Regions from separate parts of the Vibrio sp. Vb1574 genome, predicted to be linked through region 2. Evidence: predicted binding sites of a transcription regulator. Region 2 holds the regulator's gene; the other holds the start of a gene.
The links. Region 2 encodes PurR, which represses purine synthesis genes. Its sites were predicted from a motif close to TNANGNAAACGTTTNCNTNA; they were not measured.
Positions count from the first base shown of each region.

Region 1 (7,763 bases), on a different contig from region 2:
GTCCGTGTATAAAAAGCGACACCCTGATAAGCCTGCGGCGATCTACCACCAAGCCAAAGTGTTACTTGCCATTAAAGGGCTCGCGGTTTTAGCTGTGCAGTCGACAATCACATGGATACGCTCAGATAACTATAACTTTGAAAATACGGTTGTAAAAGTGTTTATCCACCTGTTCGCATCAATAATACACGTAAGTTCAAAAAAAGAAGCGTTAGTGAGCAATAAACCACCAATCTAAAATAAGCACTTTATTGATACATAACAGTAATCTCATCGCCACGATTGCTTAATATAAGCAACCTAATGACAAAGTAACGGATAATGAACGTGTTAAACAAGATTCGCAGTCAACTAGTAAAGAACGCAGCTAATATTTTGCGTTCTCCAGTCCAGTTATTACCACAGCCAATTCAGCAAAAAGCGTTGCTAGAAGGGCTAAAAATGGTGTTTAAAGAAGCCTTGGAAGATGGTGACTTTGAGTTCCTTGAAGACAAGTGGTTAAAAGTTGCGATTAAAGACTTGAACTTAGCATGGTACATCAGCTATCAAGACGAAAAATTGGTGGTAGCTGAAAAACCAGTTCAGGAAGATGTGAGTTTTAGTGGTAATCTAAACGACCTAGTACTGATTGCTGGTCGTAAAGAAGACCCTGACACACTGTTCTTCCAACGTCGCCTTTCAATTGAAGGTGATACTGAGCTTGGCTTAGAAGTGAAAAACTTAATGGACAGTGTCGACTTAGAGCAGTTACCGAAAGCAATGCAAGTCGCTTTGAATCAATTGGCTGATTTTGTTCAGAAAGGAGTTCAAGCGCCTGCACAACCAACCGGAGTAGCGAATGCTTATTCGAACTGAAGCCCCAGCGGACATTCTTACCATTGACCGCTTATTGAAACACGCCTTCCCGACGGAAGCTGAAGCTGAGCTTGTGATGCGTTTGCGCGAAAACAGCAAATTCACGCTTTCCTTAGTCGCGTGTACAGATGAGGGAGAGGTGATAGGCCATGCTTTATTTAGCCCTGTGACCTTAAATGGTGAAGATTTGTCATGGCAAGGGCTAGCGCCATTAGCTGTTCATGAAGATTACCGTCGCCAAGGCATCGCTGCAGAGTTGATCAAAGAAGGTTTTGATTCACTGCGTGATTTTGGTTACCCAGTGTGTGTGGTGTTGGGCGATCCTGATTATTACGCGCGCCAGGGTTTTCAATCATGCGACGAGATGGGCTTTGAATGTGCTTGGGATGTCCCTAAAGGTGCATTTCGAGTCGCAGAGTTGGTCGAAGGTCAATGTGCTGGACGCTCCGGACGCATAGACTATGCGCCAGAGTTCTCTGAACTGTAAATGAAAGAAGCCCACGACTAAGTGGGCTTCTTTCTTATTCACTGAAAACTGAGATAGGGAGGTTAGGATGACTGGTTACTTTTCTTTTTGCCCCAGACCTCTATTTTCGCTTTTTACTTACCCCTAGCAGGCTAAGTTTTGTGCTTCCCCAGCTACTGTAAGTCATTTCAATCCGTTTTAGCTTGGCTTCTTTTGTACCTGGAAGGCTCCAGGCACGAGTCGACAATCCGCTTGTTAGTACGCCCATAGAGGAAAGCTTTTTCTCACTACCATCTGTCATGACGACTTTTAAACCATTCATGTCTACCGTTCCTTGCACACATTTTAGTTTTATTTTACTGAAGCTTCGGTTTCGGAATAGGCTATTTGGTGTCACGGTATCTGTTTCTGTATGAAAGTTAACGGTTTTCGTTGCAATCAGCTCCCACTCATCGCTGTTATTAGCAAAAACACTCACGCTGGTGGCGGCTACCAGTGTGCAAAGTAGTAGCGTATTTAAGAATTTCAGAATGTACCTCATATGTCATACCCAATGTGTGGCCGTTGGCAAAACGCTATGTTCAGGAATATCCAAATCATCTCATTGTGTTCAGGTGTTCCTTGAAGTCCTTTAGGTATAATCGCGATAATTTGATAGGATTGCCCTCGTTCAAATAGGTGACGGAAAATGTCAATTAACGAGAAACAGTATTTACGTGAAATGGGGATCAGCACATGGGAGCTGGTACACCCTGAAAGACTGGAAGGCTATCAATCGCCATTATTGGATTTGCAAAGTTCATGTAAACTCCTATTGGTATCGCCAATATGTCCAGAAAACGAGACGGCATTGATGTTTGAGCGCGTATTAAAAAGCATTAAGCTCACGCTTGATGATGCGCTACACCTAGAGCCTGAGCGCTTATCCATGCTGGGTGAACATCAGCTAGAGTGGGTGTGGTTTGCAGGCTGTGAGGCTGATCAAAGCATCAAGGCAAAGCACCTGACCTCGCCACTATTACAAGATATTGATGGTAATAACGAACAGCGCCGCGCATTGTGGCAACAAATCTGTTCGTACTCTTCTTAACGGAGCTAATGCGTGACAATTGAAATTACGCCGATGCGTGCAGAGCACCTCGACCAAGTTTGGCAAATCGAGCAGCAAGCACATTCTCACCCTTGGGCCGAATCTTTGGTTCGTGACTTATCCAGTCGCGGTGCTTGCCATCATGTGATGCTGGAAGGCTCTCAAGTGGTTGGTTACTTCTATGGACAGAATATTGTTGGAGAAGTGACACTATTAAATATTGCAGTAGCGCCTTCTCAACAGGGCAGAGGGCTAGGGCAAAAATTGCTGGACGCGTTTATTGAATACTGTGAACAAGCCAAAGCAGAGAGTGCTTGGTTAGAAGTGCGTGAAAGTAATCACCCAGCTATCCATATTTATGAGCAAGCAGGTTTTAATGAAGTGGACCGTCGTTACAACTATTACCCAGCTAAATCGGGAAATGGTAAGGAAGACGCCATTATCATGAGTTACTTATTTTTGAGTTAGTTTTAGGCCGTTACTAATTACCTCATCAACACTTATGCTTTAAATGCGTATCCGGATTCGAGGCTTTTGAATATGTAATAATAATTTTTTGAATTTTTACATCTCTTTGTGTGGAGCTGGCTTTCCCTTGTTAGTTGCAGGTAAAGGCTGGTGAGCCGAGTAAATTCAGTTCATGTCTTTCCAGTTTGCTAGCACAGCGATAATAAGCGAGAATACCGCACAATATCGAATAGTAGATATGCTTGCCTATTTTGTGAGCATGAAAGTAATTTAGAAGATTAACTAATGTCAAATCCCCTTTTTTTAGGCGAAGTGTCTAAGCGCAGAACGTTCGCTATTATTTCTCACCCGGATGCGGGTAAAACCACCATTACTGAAAAAGTCCTTTTATTCGGAAACGCGATCCAAAAAGCAGGTACGGTTAAAGGTCGTGGTAACGCACAGCACGCAAAATCAGACTGGATGGAAATGGAAAAAGAACGTGGTATCTCGGTAACCACTTCTGTAATGCAGTTCCCTTACAATGACTGTCTGGTAAACCTACTTGATACGCCTGGACACGAAGACTTCTCGGAAGATACATACCGTACGTTAACGGCAGTAGACTCGTGTTTGATGGTTATTGATGCGGCGAAAGGTGTCGAGGATCGTACACGTAAGCTGATGGAAGTAACGCGTCTGCGTGACACGCCAATCGTAACCTTCATGAACAAACTTGACCGTGACGTTCGTGATCCAATGGAAGTATTGGACGAGGTAGAAAACGAGTTGGGCATGATGTGTGCGCCAATTACATGGCCAATCGGCTGTGGTAAAGAATTTAAAGGTGTGTACCACATTCACCGTGATGAAACGATTTTATACGAATCAGGTCACGGTCATGAGATTCAAGAAGTTCGAATCATCAAAGGTCTCGATAACCCAGAGCTTGATGAAAAAGTTGGTGCAGGCCTTGCGGAAAGTGTTCGAGAAGAGCTTGAGCTTGTCATGGGTGCTTGCCCTGAGTTTGATTTGGAAATGTTCCTAACCGGTGATCTTACGCCAGTTTACTTCGGTACTGCATTAGGTAACTTTGGTGTGGATCATATGCTAGACGGTCTAACTGAATGGGCTCCAGCGCCGAAAACTCGTCAAGCGGTTGAACGTGAAGTTGAAGCGACTGAAGAGAAGTTCTCTGGTTTCGTATTTAAGATCCAAGCGAACATGGACCCAAAACACCGCGACCGTATCGCATTCATGCGTATTGTATCGGGCACTTACACGCAAGGTATGAAGATGAACCACGTTCGTCTTGGCAAGCAAGTGAGTATCTCTGATGCAGTAACCTTTATGGCTGGTGACCGTGCACGTGCAGAACACGCTTACGCCGGTGACATCATTGGTCTACACAACCACGGCACTATTCAGATTGGTGATACCTTTACGCAAGGTGAATCACTGAAGTTCTCTGGTATTCCGAACTTCGCTCCGGAACTATTCCGTCGTATTCGCCTGAAAGATCCATTAAAGCAGAAGCAGCTTCTCAAAGGTTTGGTTCAGCTATCAGAAGAAGGTGCGGTACAGGTATTCCGTCCTCTACAGAACAACGATCTGATCGTTGGTGCCGTTGGTGTACTTCAGTTCGATGTTGTTGTGGCTCGTTTGAAATCTGAGTATAACGTTGAAGCGATTTATGAAGGCATTAACGTTGCAACTGCTCGTTGGGTTGAGTGTGGTGATGCGAAGAAACTGGATGAGTTCCAACGCAAGAATCAAGCGAACTTAGCATTGGATGGTGGTGATAACCTAACGTATATCGCTCCAACAATGGTTAACTTAAACTTGGCGAAAGAGCGTTTCCCTGACGTTGATTTCCGTGCGACGCGTGAGCACTAATTTGCGCGGTTAGGGTAAGCCTTAACGCAAACTAGATTTTAAAACGCCCTTGGCTATAAACTTAGCCAAGGGCGTTTTTATATAAGGATAAGATATGAATTGGTTTAAACGTGGGCTAAAGCGTTACGACAACTGGTGTAAAGAGATGGGGTTAACTCCCGATCAGAAACGCAGTTGTGTCCCATATCGAAAAGACCCAGCCCATCAAACTGAAGAGAAGAGTGAAGCCCAACCATCCTCTGATTTTCTGCCCGCAGATACAGATAAAAAGCGTCAAGATGAAGCTCTTTGATACGCACTGCCACTTTGATTTTGATGTGTTTCAAGATGACTTTGCACATCAACTTGAGCTTGCTCAAACGCAAGGCGTCGCAAGAATTTTGATTCCTTCCGTCGGTCCGCAAAACTGGGCTCGTATTCAAACTTTGGCAGAGCAACATGCCAATTTGTATTATGCGCTCGGCTTTCATCCGTATTTTCTTGAAGATAACGTTGAGCAGCACCTTACAGAGCTAGAAGGCTATCTAAATCAAAAAGGGCAGCAGTGCGTGGCAATAGGAGAGTGTGGTTTAGATTTTGCCATTGATGTTGATCCACAGTTGCAAGAAAAGATACTTGAAGTTCAATTTGAGCTGGCTAGACGCTTCGAACTCCCAGTTATTTTACATAGCCGAAAAGCGCACAATCGCCTCATTCAAATGGTGAAAGCGGCGAATCTCCCTAGAGGTGGTGTGCTACACGCTTTTTCTGGGAGTTATCAGCAAGCCATGGAGTGGGTCAAATTAGGTTTTTTTATCGGTGTAGGAGGAACGATTACCTACCCAAGAGCCAAGAAAACACGCGACGCAATTCAAAAATTACCACTCGAAAACTTAGTAATCGAAACAGACGCACCAGATATGCCTATACTTGGATATCAAGGGGAGTCAAATCACCCAGCCAAACTCATTCACGTCTTTAATGAGCTCGTAGAGTTGCATAACGGCCGAAAGCAATCGATTGCCTCTCAACTGTGGAAAAATAGCAATTTTGCTTTCTCGATATGTGAATAAAATCTAAAGATGTGGTTTGAAATCGAAAACGTTTTCCTGCTTATTGTGAATTAACTCACAAAGCTGGTTGAATCAATCATGAATCTTATAGGAAAGTGTGAGGCTGGCATTACTTTAATTGATTCTGCATGAGTATAATTGCCCCCGCTTTATAGCTCCATTTTGTAACACGCCAATAAATAACTTATAAGGAAGTCATAAACTATGAGCCTGTTTATGAGCCTAATCGGTATGGTAGTGCTTCTTGCGATTGCAGTGGCATTTTCTAACAACCGAAAAGCTATCAACTTTAGAACTGTGGGTGGCGCATTCGCTATCCAATTCGCATTAGGTGCATTTGTTCTGTATGTACCTTGGGGCCGTGATCTACTAAACGGTTTCTCTTCAGGTGTTTCTAACGTTATCAACTACGGTAACGATGGTTCATCATTCCTGTTCGGTGGTCTTGTTTCTGACAAGATGTTCGAAGTATTCGGCGGCGGCGGTTTCATCTTCGCATTCCGTGTTCTTCCTACACTGATCTTCTTCTCTGCACTGATTTCAGTTCTTTACTACATTGGCGTTATGCAATGGGTTATCAAGATTCTTGGTGGCGCACTACAAAAAGCGCTAGGCACTTCTCGTGCGGAATCAATGTCAGCGGCAGCTAACATTTTCGTAGGTCAAACTGAGGCACCTCTAGTTGTTCGCCCATTCGTTCCAAAAATGACTCAATCAGAGCTATTCGCGGTAATGTGTGGTGGTCTAGCTTCTGTTGCTGGTGGTGTACTAGCTGGTTACGCATCTATGGGTGTTCCACTAGAGTACCTAGTTGCGGCATCATTCATGGCAGCACCAGGTGGTCTACTGTTCGCTAAAATCCTTCACCCAGAGACTGACCAGCCTCACGAAAGTATCGAAGAAGCGATGGACGGCGGTGACGACAAACCAGTTAACGTAATCGACGCAGCTGCGGGCGGTGCGGCTTCTGGTCTACAACTTGCGCTTAACGTAGGTGCAATGCTAATCGCATTCGTTGGTCTAATCGCGCTAATCAACGGTATGCTAGGTGGCATCGGTGGTTGGTTCGGCATGCCAGAACTAACACTAGAGCTAATCCTAGGTTACGCGTTCTCTCCACTAGCATTCCTAATCGGTGTTCCATGGGCAGAAGCTGTAACAGCTGGTTCATTCATCGGTCAGAAAATCGTAGTGAACGAATTCGTTGCTTACTTGAACTTCACACCATATCTAGGTGAAAACGCTCAAGTAATCGCGGCAACTGGTGAAGTAATGTCTGAGAAGACAACAGCTATCATCTCATTCGCACTATGTGGTTTCGCGAACCTTTCTTCTATCGCGATTCTACTTGGTGGTCTAGGTAGCCTTGCACCAAACCGTCGTAGTGACATCGCTCGCATGGGTGTTAAAGCAGTTCTTGCAGGTACGTTGTCTAACCTTATGGCAGCGACAATTGCAGGCTTCTGCTTAAGCCTTGCAGCACTATAATTAGAATCGGTTCTTAATATATAGACGCCGTTTTACATCATGCCCTGTAGCAAGAGATTGCTGCGGGGCATTTTTCGTTTTTCGGGCTCCAAAATTTCATCGGGTGTTTGCCTTAGTCGAGGTATTACGCAGTCAATGGAATAGGGGCTAGGAAATTTTGAGATACAAACCGTTTGCGCTCTATTTGGTGCTACAGTTTTGCGGTGAAACTCTATAATGTATTAATCACAGGATAGTGGTTAAGCTTGATTCTTAATCACGTAATGAATATTACATAATCGATGGGCAAATGAATTGCCCTGCAATATCAGATCTAATAGGCGTTTTGCTTTGTGATGTGATATTAAAGACACCGCAATCATAGATTGTTGTGCCATAGGCCAAACTGGTACTGTGCGGTGACAAGGATAGCAATTGGCATATGATAAATTTTCGCTGTATATGCCGAGTCTTCAGGGAACCAAGTCCG
Region 1 covers NZ_JAWOTC010000001.1:178,573-186,335, reverse strand. The annotation lists gene R7O12_RS00835 (SCP2 domain-containing protein) at 328-855, shown strand; gene R7O12_RS00830 (GNAT family N-acetyltransferase) at 839-1,342, shown strand; partial or broken gene R7O12_RS00825 (hypothetical protein) at 1,405-1,850, opposite strand; gene R7O12_RS00820 (DNA polymerase III subunit psi) at 2,010-2,411, shown strand; gene rimI (ribosomal protein S18-alanine N-acetyltransferase) at 2,424-2,879, shown strand; gene prfC (peptide chain release factor 3) at 3,165-4,754, shown strand; gene R7O12_RS00805 (DUF5363 family protein) at 4,849-5,046, shown strand; gene R7O12_RS00800 (TatD family hydrolase) at 5,033-5,806, shown strand; gene R7O12_RS00795 (NupC/NupG family nucleoside CNT transporter) at 6,011-7,294, shown strand; gene R7O12_RS00790 (hypothetical protein) at 7,653-7,763, opposite strand, start outside.
Region 1: a site for PurR is predicted at 5,827-5,846, ahead of R7O12_RS00795 (NupC/NupG family nucleoside CNT transporter). Genes of this name have one in related genera too.

Region 2 (7,763 bases):
TCAGATATACGGCTGTGCCTGGCAGCATACCTATTTGGCTAGTGAGATAAAATCGACCTACAGACATCGGTGTTAAGCCCATCAGTAAGTTGATTAGAAAGAAAGGGAATACAGGGATTAGACGCAAGGAAAATAGATAAAAAGCTCCGTCTTTTTCGACACCTTGATTAATTGCGTTGAGTTTATTTCCGAATTTGTTTTGTACCCAGTCACGCAATAAGTATCGGCTGCTCAAGAAGGCCAGTGTTGCCCCCATAGTGCTAGCGAAAGAAACCAGTAGCAAGCTTGTCCAAAAACCAAATAAGGCTGCACCAAGTAAGGTGACTACTGCCGCTCCTGGGATAGAAAAAGCGGTAATTGCAATGTAGGTAAAAAAGTAAATCGCAGCCGAGAATACAAAATTCTGATCGATGTATGTAGTTAGTGCTTCTTGTTGGGCTTTTGCATTCTCTAAGGTTAAATACTGGCCAAAGTTAATACCTAAAAAGACGATAGCCGCTAGTAGGATGAGACCTAATATCAGTTTCTTATTCATAATTTTGATTCCAATTTGGGATATATGTAATAAGACAGTAGGAAAACCGAAAAAATTTCACAAAAAAACCGCAGATTAGACTGCGGTTTTACAAGATAGTTTTTAGGCCGACTTTTATTGGAGGCCGTTCATCAACTCATCTCGGCGAGCTTGAGGTACCACACTCCAATGAGTGCCGTTGATAGCACCTTCTAGTGCCCATAGCAACTCAATGTTGACGGTTGCAGAGTGCGTATCTCTTATCGCTTTATAGGCGTTAAGCGCACCTTCCTCTTCAAGCTTCTCTACGGATTCGATGCCGGCTTTTTTTAGCATGCGCTCGGTAGCCAGTCGTAAGTTAGGCAAATCTTTCAAACGGTTAGGCTTTGTACTTGCTTGCTGTTCTTTCTCAAGCTTTGCCTTTTTCAATGATTGATTCGCTACTTCGATTAAGCGTTCGCTTGATTCCCATAAATCGCTGGAAATAGCGTAGTACTTTGTAACGACTGGAAAGCCACGTTTTTTATAAACGTAAGGCTTTAGCCCTTGTTTCTCGAAGTCAGATGAAGTTTTTTGGTCTGCTCTGATATGAAGCTGATTGTTTACCACTAGTGCAAACATTGTTTCATCAGCGAATAGTCCGAAGCCACCAAACATTGAGCGCGACTTGATATTACCAAGTGCCTCAAATAGCTTCATAGAGTCTTTGAGTATCGGTTTATCCATGTTTTGTTATCTCGGTGTAATTAATATTACGCCACCAAAAGTCAGGTCCGAGAGAGTAGCAAACATGCGTAAAAACAATGTCATTACAGAGTAAAGTCATTGCTTACACACTTGCCATCGGTAACCCCGCTACCTTCCATATCGTAATATGGTTCAGGCCGGAGGCTTTGCGTCCCACTCTTTCGAATGGTTTGCCCTGTGCGTGACACAATGAGCATACTTCTTATATTGAATTAACATCACGGTTTAGCGTTAAAAGTGTGATTTCGGTTCAATAAAAATGATAGATTGAATGCTCTATTTTGCATATGGAAAGGTGCAAATTGGCCTTTGAAAAGGAGTTCTTAATATATATTACATTTATATAAAACAGGGAGTTAACGTTAGTCAATTGTTATTAGAGTGGTGTGAAGTATTAGAGAATGCTTAATTTTTCCAAAAAAATAAGCGCCCCTGTAGAGCGCTTATTTAACACGGTTAAATACAGTGAAATTTAGTTCATTTTTTTCACAGTATTTCGAATTACAAGCTCAGGTTGCATCTCGAAAATTCGTTTTTCGTGTTCTTTATCTTTGATACGCTCAAGTAGAATTTCGAATGCATTTTTACCAACACGACGTTTAGGTTGGTGGATAGTCGTTAGCGGTGGAGAGAAGTATTCTGCAAGCTCGATGTTGTCGTAGCCGATCACTGAAATATCTTCAGGAATTTTGATCCCGTTTTGTTGCAAGCGGCTCATTAGGCCTAGAGCCATTGTGTCGTTAAAACAGAATACCGCCGTCGGGCGCTTGTCCATTGCGGTAATTTTATCTGCAACTAATACGGCCGTATCACATTCAAAGTTACCTTCAAGGATCCAGTCTTCATTTACAGCTAGGTTCGCTTCGCTCATTGCGCGACGGAAACCTGCAATGCGCTCTTGGCAAGCAAGCTTTTCAAAATGACCGCTTAGACAAGCGATATCCGTATGACCATTGTCAATCAGATGTTTGGTTGCAATGTAGCCACCTTCTTCTGAGTTATCCATGATCTTGTCTGCTTGTGAGCTCTCTGGGCCCCAATCCATGACCACTTTAGGAATGTCCGCATGACGGTCAAGCATCTCTTTTAGTTCTTCGGTTAAGTCAGAACACATCACTAGGATGCCATCAACGCGCTTTTCAGCCAGCATACGAATGTAATCGCGTTGTTTTTCGTAAATCCCGCCTGTGTTACATAAAATCAGAGTATAGCCTTGGCGGTAACAGTAGCTCTCAACGCCATCAATCACTTCTGAGAAAAATAGGTTAGTTGATTGAGTTACTAACATGCCAATCGTACGAGTTGAGTTGCATTTTAGGCTGCGTGCAACGGCACTTGGCGCGTAATTCAGCTCGTCAACGGCTTTCATTACTTTTTCTTGCGTTGCTTCTGCAACGAAACGCGTTTTATTGATAACGTGCGAAACTGTCGTAGTGGAAACGCCGGCTAAGCGAGCAACGTCTTTTATCGTGGCCATAAATGGTGTCCTGTATCGAGCTACTGAAATATGTCGTATTGGATGTACCTGATGCTCTAATGGTTTCACACCTAGCAATATAAAATTGGCGCTAAGTGTCTCGGCAGCGGTTGATCCAAGTGCGACAAAAGGGTGCGTAGCAGCATCGGTCGATGAATTTTATCTTTTTTCTATCTGATGAGAAATTGCCATCAACCTGTTAAGAAAACACAAAAACCGCTATATTTCAGCGGTTTACATATAAATCATATTTAATCGTTTGCGCTCACATTTTAGCCCTATGTGGACTGACTAGCAATGTTTTCAGCACGAGATTTGTGTATTTGAAGTCACATTTTGACTGCTAAATAACCAAGCGTCTTTGCGCTAAGTTAAGGCAAACGAATATTATACCCAAGTTACTTACAATTGGTCACTTTCGGCATACAGGAAGCCCGATAGGCAGGCTCCCTAAAAATAGGCGGCAATTATTCACCAAGAAGGTAGGCGCTGTCTAGTTTACAAAATGCAACTAATAGTTTCGCGACACTCGAGTAAAATCCAAATTCGTCGAATTGTTTACATTTGTCTGAAAACTGAGGTAACCAAGACATCAATTGTTGCTGGATAAAGTCGTTTTGTTTAACGAAGGCTTCTTCCATGTGTTTTTCTTGTTCAAGCTCGTTTGAGCGGATAATCATGTTCCCGAGAAAGTCGAGCTCAACGGCTAAGTGATCCGCAGGTTCCTTTAGGTTTTCGTCTACTTGAACGCCAAATTCAGCCATCAACTTTTCCATTTCCTCAGCTGGCTTGTCATTCAGTAAACCTGATTCACCAATGTATATGGATGCGTAAGGAAGAGCGCCGTATTTTTCTGTCTTCAAAAACAGTTCACAAAAGTCAGCTGCAAGCTCTAGTTGTGCATCTTCACGATCTTGTAACCGATTCAATGCATCAACTAGGCTATCAACGGCTGGTTTTAGCGACTCATTTTCACCTAAACCTGCGAGAAAACTGCGAATTTCAACACTGTGATAGGCTTCCAATTCTTTCTCTGTTAGTTCTTTTGCGAACAAGCTCGAAAACCACCAGTAAATTTCAGCGCGTTTTTCATTAAAAGCTTTCACTTCTTGCATTTTGGGCTCCTGAATGATGCTTCAAGTCATGCATCACAAAGTCAATTAGGGATATCCCCTAAGTGTAATCAATTAAAATGAATAGCAGTAACTATAATTGTTATGTTTTATGGTCAAAAATGACCGTTTATTAATAGCAATGGGCAAGCTTGTTTTGAATCAATAAAAACGCTAAATCTTGCGTTTTAATGTATCTATGACTAGAAATGTTACTAGTTATGAATAGAATACGTCTTGGATAATAAGAAGACAGAAAAGTGGTGTAAATGAGCTATCACGTATTAGTCGTAGAAGATGATGTTGTAACTCGTAGTAAGCTTGCGGGATATTTCCAAAATGAGGGCTACCAAGTCAGCGAAGCAGAGAGTGGCGCAGAAATGCGTGAAGTTTTGCAAGCGGGCGATGTAGACCTGATCATGCTGGATATTAACCTGCCTGGTGAAGACGGCCTGATGCTTACTCGTGAGTTACGTAGCCAATCGGATATTGGTATCATATTAGTAACAGGACGCACGGATAGCATTGATAAAATCGTAGGCCTAGAAATGGGTGCTGACGATTATGTGACAAAACCTTTTGAACTGAGAGAGCTGTTAGTTCGCGTTAAAAACTTGCTGTGGCGTATTTCAGCGGCGCGCAGTGGCAGCTCGAAAGCGAATGAAACCAGTGAAGAGCACATTGTGCGCTTTGGGGAGTGGACATTCGACATTCAACGTCGCGCACTTAGCCGCAACGGTGAGCCAGTAAAACTAACTAAAGCAGAGTATGAACTTTTGGTGGCATTATCGTCTTATCCTAACCAGGTGTTAAGTCGTGAGCGTATTTTGAACATGATCAGCCATCGAGTGGATGCGCCGAATGACCGCACCATTGATGTTCTTATTCGACGTATGCGCGCAAAAATGGAGTTCGATCCTAAGAACCCACAGATTTTTGTAACGGTACACGGCGAAGGCTATATGTTTGCTGGTGACTAGTTGGAACATAACTCAATCGTAAAAAGAAAAAGGAGAGCTTCGGCTCTCCTTTTTTGTGGCTTCAAGATAATACTAGTTTGCTTCAACCATTGGTGTTTGGCCGACAGTATCACGCAACCTTTGCCAAATACTGCCCAAGTACTCATGCCAATAAAGCTCTGTTTGTTCTAAGTAACGCGCTTTAGGTGAGTATTTATCCCAAGGTTGACTTATCTCGCTAATAGCTAAGAAGTTGGTCGGGGCTGGGATTGGTTTAATGCCTGCTGCGTTGAACTCATACAATGCACGGCTCATGTGACTCGCAGAAGTGACTAACACAATCTCCTTTTGTTGAACGAATGCAGCCGCTTGACGCGCCTCTTCCCACGTATCTTTCGCATCTTCTAATAAAATGATATCGGATTTCGCGACTCCCAACGCAAGGGCAACGTTCGCCATCATTCGCGCGTGGCTAATTTCAGATCCGCCAGCATAGCCGGATAAGATTAATTTCGCGCCTGGATACATTCTTAAAATACGAATGCCCTCAGTTAAGCGCATTAATGCTGCACGGCTTAACTGCGAGGTGGGTGGAATTTCGTCATCGATAACATGACCATTCCCTAAAACCATCACGTAGTCGATGGTGCCAGAAACTGGCAAAAAGGCTTTATGCTCTCGCTCTAACGGCATAAGAAGCTTGGTTGAAACAGGTTGGAAGGCAACAAGAAAAATGCCAACAAAAGAGAATAGAACAACGAAGCAGCCAGTTTTACGTTTTGTAGTAAAACTAATGAGAGCAAGACCCAACAAGCCTATCAGCAGCAATGCCGGAAGGGGCATAAGCATGGCTGACACTACTTTTTTCAGCTCAAACATACATAAATAGTCCGAAAAAACATCAATTGATAATAAAAATGAGGGTATCCCTCTTTATTCCTGCTTTCCTTGTGCCAGAATAGCGGCACAATCCGTTATGATAACTCAGCAGAAGTGACAGAAGACCGCAATTTCGACGATATCGCCCACAAATTTGCAAAAAATATTTACGGCTCCGATAAAGGGGAGATCCGCCAAATCATTGTGTGGGAAGATTTTCTACAGATTCTAAGTGAATTAGATGCTGACCAGCAACCCCTAGAAGTGTTGGACGCTGGTGGTGGTTTGGCACAAATGTCGCAAAAGCTTGCTAAGCTCGGACATCGAATCGCTTTATGTGATCTATCTTCGGAAATGCTGCAGTTGGCTAAGCAGGATATTGAAAAAAACGGTTTGCTTGAGCAGTATCGCCTGATTCATTCGCCTGTCCAATCCATCGGTGAACATATGGATGGACAGGTCGATCTGGTTATGTTCCACGCTGTGATGGAGTGGCTGGTTGATCCTAAGGCCGCACTTGAAACAGTTCTTGAACAAGTAAAACCGGGAGGTATCGCATCAGTCATGTTCTACAACCACCACGGTTTAGTCTATAAAAACGTGGTTTGTGGCAACATTCCTCATATATTAGACGGCATGCCTCACCGAAAAAGATTTAAACTACAGCCGCAAAAAGGCTTAAAACCTGAAGAAGTCTACCAGTGGATAGAAAATTCAGGTTTTAATATTTGTGGCAAATCTGGTATTCGCTCATTTAGTGATTACATAGGCAATATGGAATACATGGGTGATTACGAGTTTGAAGATGTGTTGGCGCTAGAAAAACAACTTTGTCGACAAGAGCCATACCTCTCATTAGGCCGCTACATTCATGTGTGGGCTAAAAAGAACGATAAACAGGAATAACAATGAGTGAGATGACTCTCAATGCTGCAGAGCAACCAATCGATGAGCTGGTTGGCTGGGTTAAGCAGCACGATTTCTCGTTGAACCTGACCACAGAGCGATTGGCATTTTTGATAGCCATTGCCGTACTGAGTAATGAAAGGTTCGATGAAGAACTGGGTGAAGGTGAACTGCATGATGCATTTGCCATCGTCACTCGACTATTTGATGAGACCGGCGAAGCTTCGGCTTTTCGTGCGAACAATGCGATCAACGAGATGGTTAAGCAGCGTCTTATGAGCCGTTTTGTCAGTGAAATTACTGACGGAGCGAGCATTTACCGCTTGTCGCCATTAGCGATAGGAATAACCGACTACTACGTGCGTCATCGTGAGTTCTCAAAACTGCGTCTATCTATCCAGCTATCCATGGTAGCGGATGAAATGGCGAAAGCGATTGAGGCAGCACAAAAAGGTGGCACACCGGGTCACTGGAAGAAAAACGTATACGGTGTTTTAAAATATTCTGTAGGCGAAATCTTCGATCAAATTGACCTCAACCAACGTGTTATGGATGAGCAGCAACAGTCAGTGAAACAACAGATTGCTGACCTGCTTAACAAAGACTGGCGCGAAGCGATCAACAACTGTGAAGCACTTCTGTCAGAAACATCAAGCACGTTGCGTGAACTTCAAGATACGCTGCAAGCCGCCAGTGATGAACTGCAAACTCAGATCCTCGATATTCAAGAAATTGTTTACGGTGACCCTGAGCTGGAGTTTATCGAAGAAGCCTTGTTTGGTCTGCAAATGAAGCTGGACCGAATCACAAGCTGGGGCCAGCAAGCGATCGACCTTTGGATTGGTTACGACCGACACGTGCACAAGTTTATTCGTACTGCAATCGATATGGATAAGAACCGTGCGTTTAGCTCGCGTCTGCGTCAATCCGTCAAAGATTACTTCGATGCGCCTTGGTATCTGACTTATGCAGATGCGGAGAGGCTTTCTGACCTTCGTGATGAGGCCCTAGTACTGCGTGATGACGAGGTCACGGGTCAAGTTCCGATGGAAGTAGAATACGAAGAGTTTCAACAAGTCAATGATGAGTTGGCAGAGCGAATTGGTGACATGCTAAAAGCGCATAAAGATCAAGGCACACCAATCGACTTGAGCGTGGTACTGCGAGAT
Region 2 covers NZ_JAWOTC010000059.1:2,930-10,692, forward strand. The annotation lists gene R7O12_RS22415 (TVP38/TMEM64 family protein) at 1-535, opposite strand, end outside; gene R7O12_RS22420 (TfoX/Sxy family DNA transformation protein) at 650-1,240, opposite strand; cyclic di-GMP riboswitch class I at 1,357-1,446, opposite strand; gene purR (HTH-type transcriptional repressor PurR) at 1,734-2,738, opposite strand; gene torD (molecular chaperone TorD) at 3,206-3,853, opposite strand; gene torR (two-component system response regulator TorR) at 4,120-4,830, shown strand; gene elyC (envelope biogenesis factor ElyC) at 4,903-5,688, opposite strand; gene cmoM (tRNA uridine 5-oxyacetic acid(34) methyltransferase CmoM) at 5,803-6,594, shown strand; gene mukF (chromosome partition protein MukF) at 6,597-7,763, shown strand, end outside.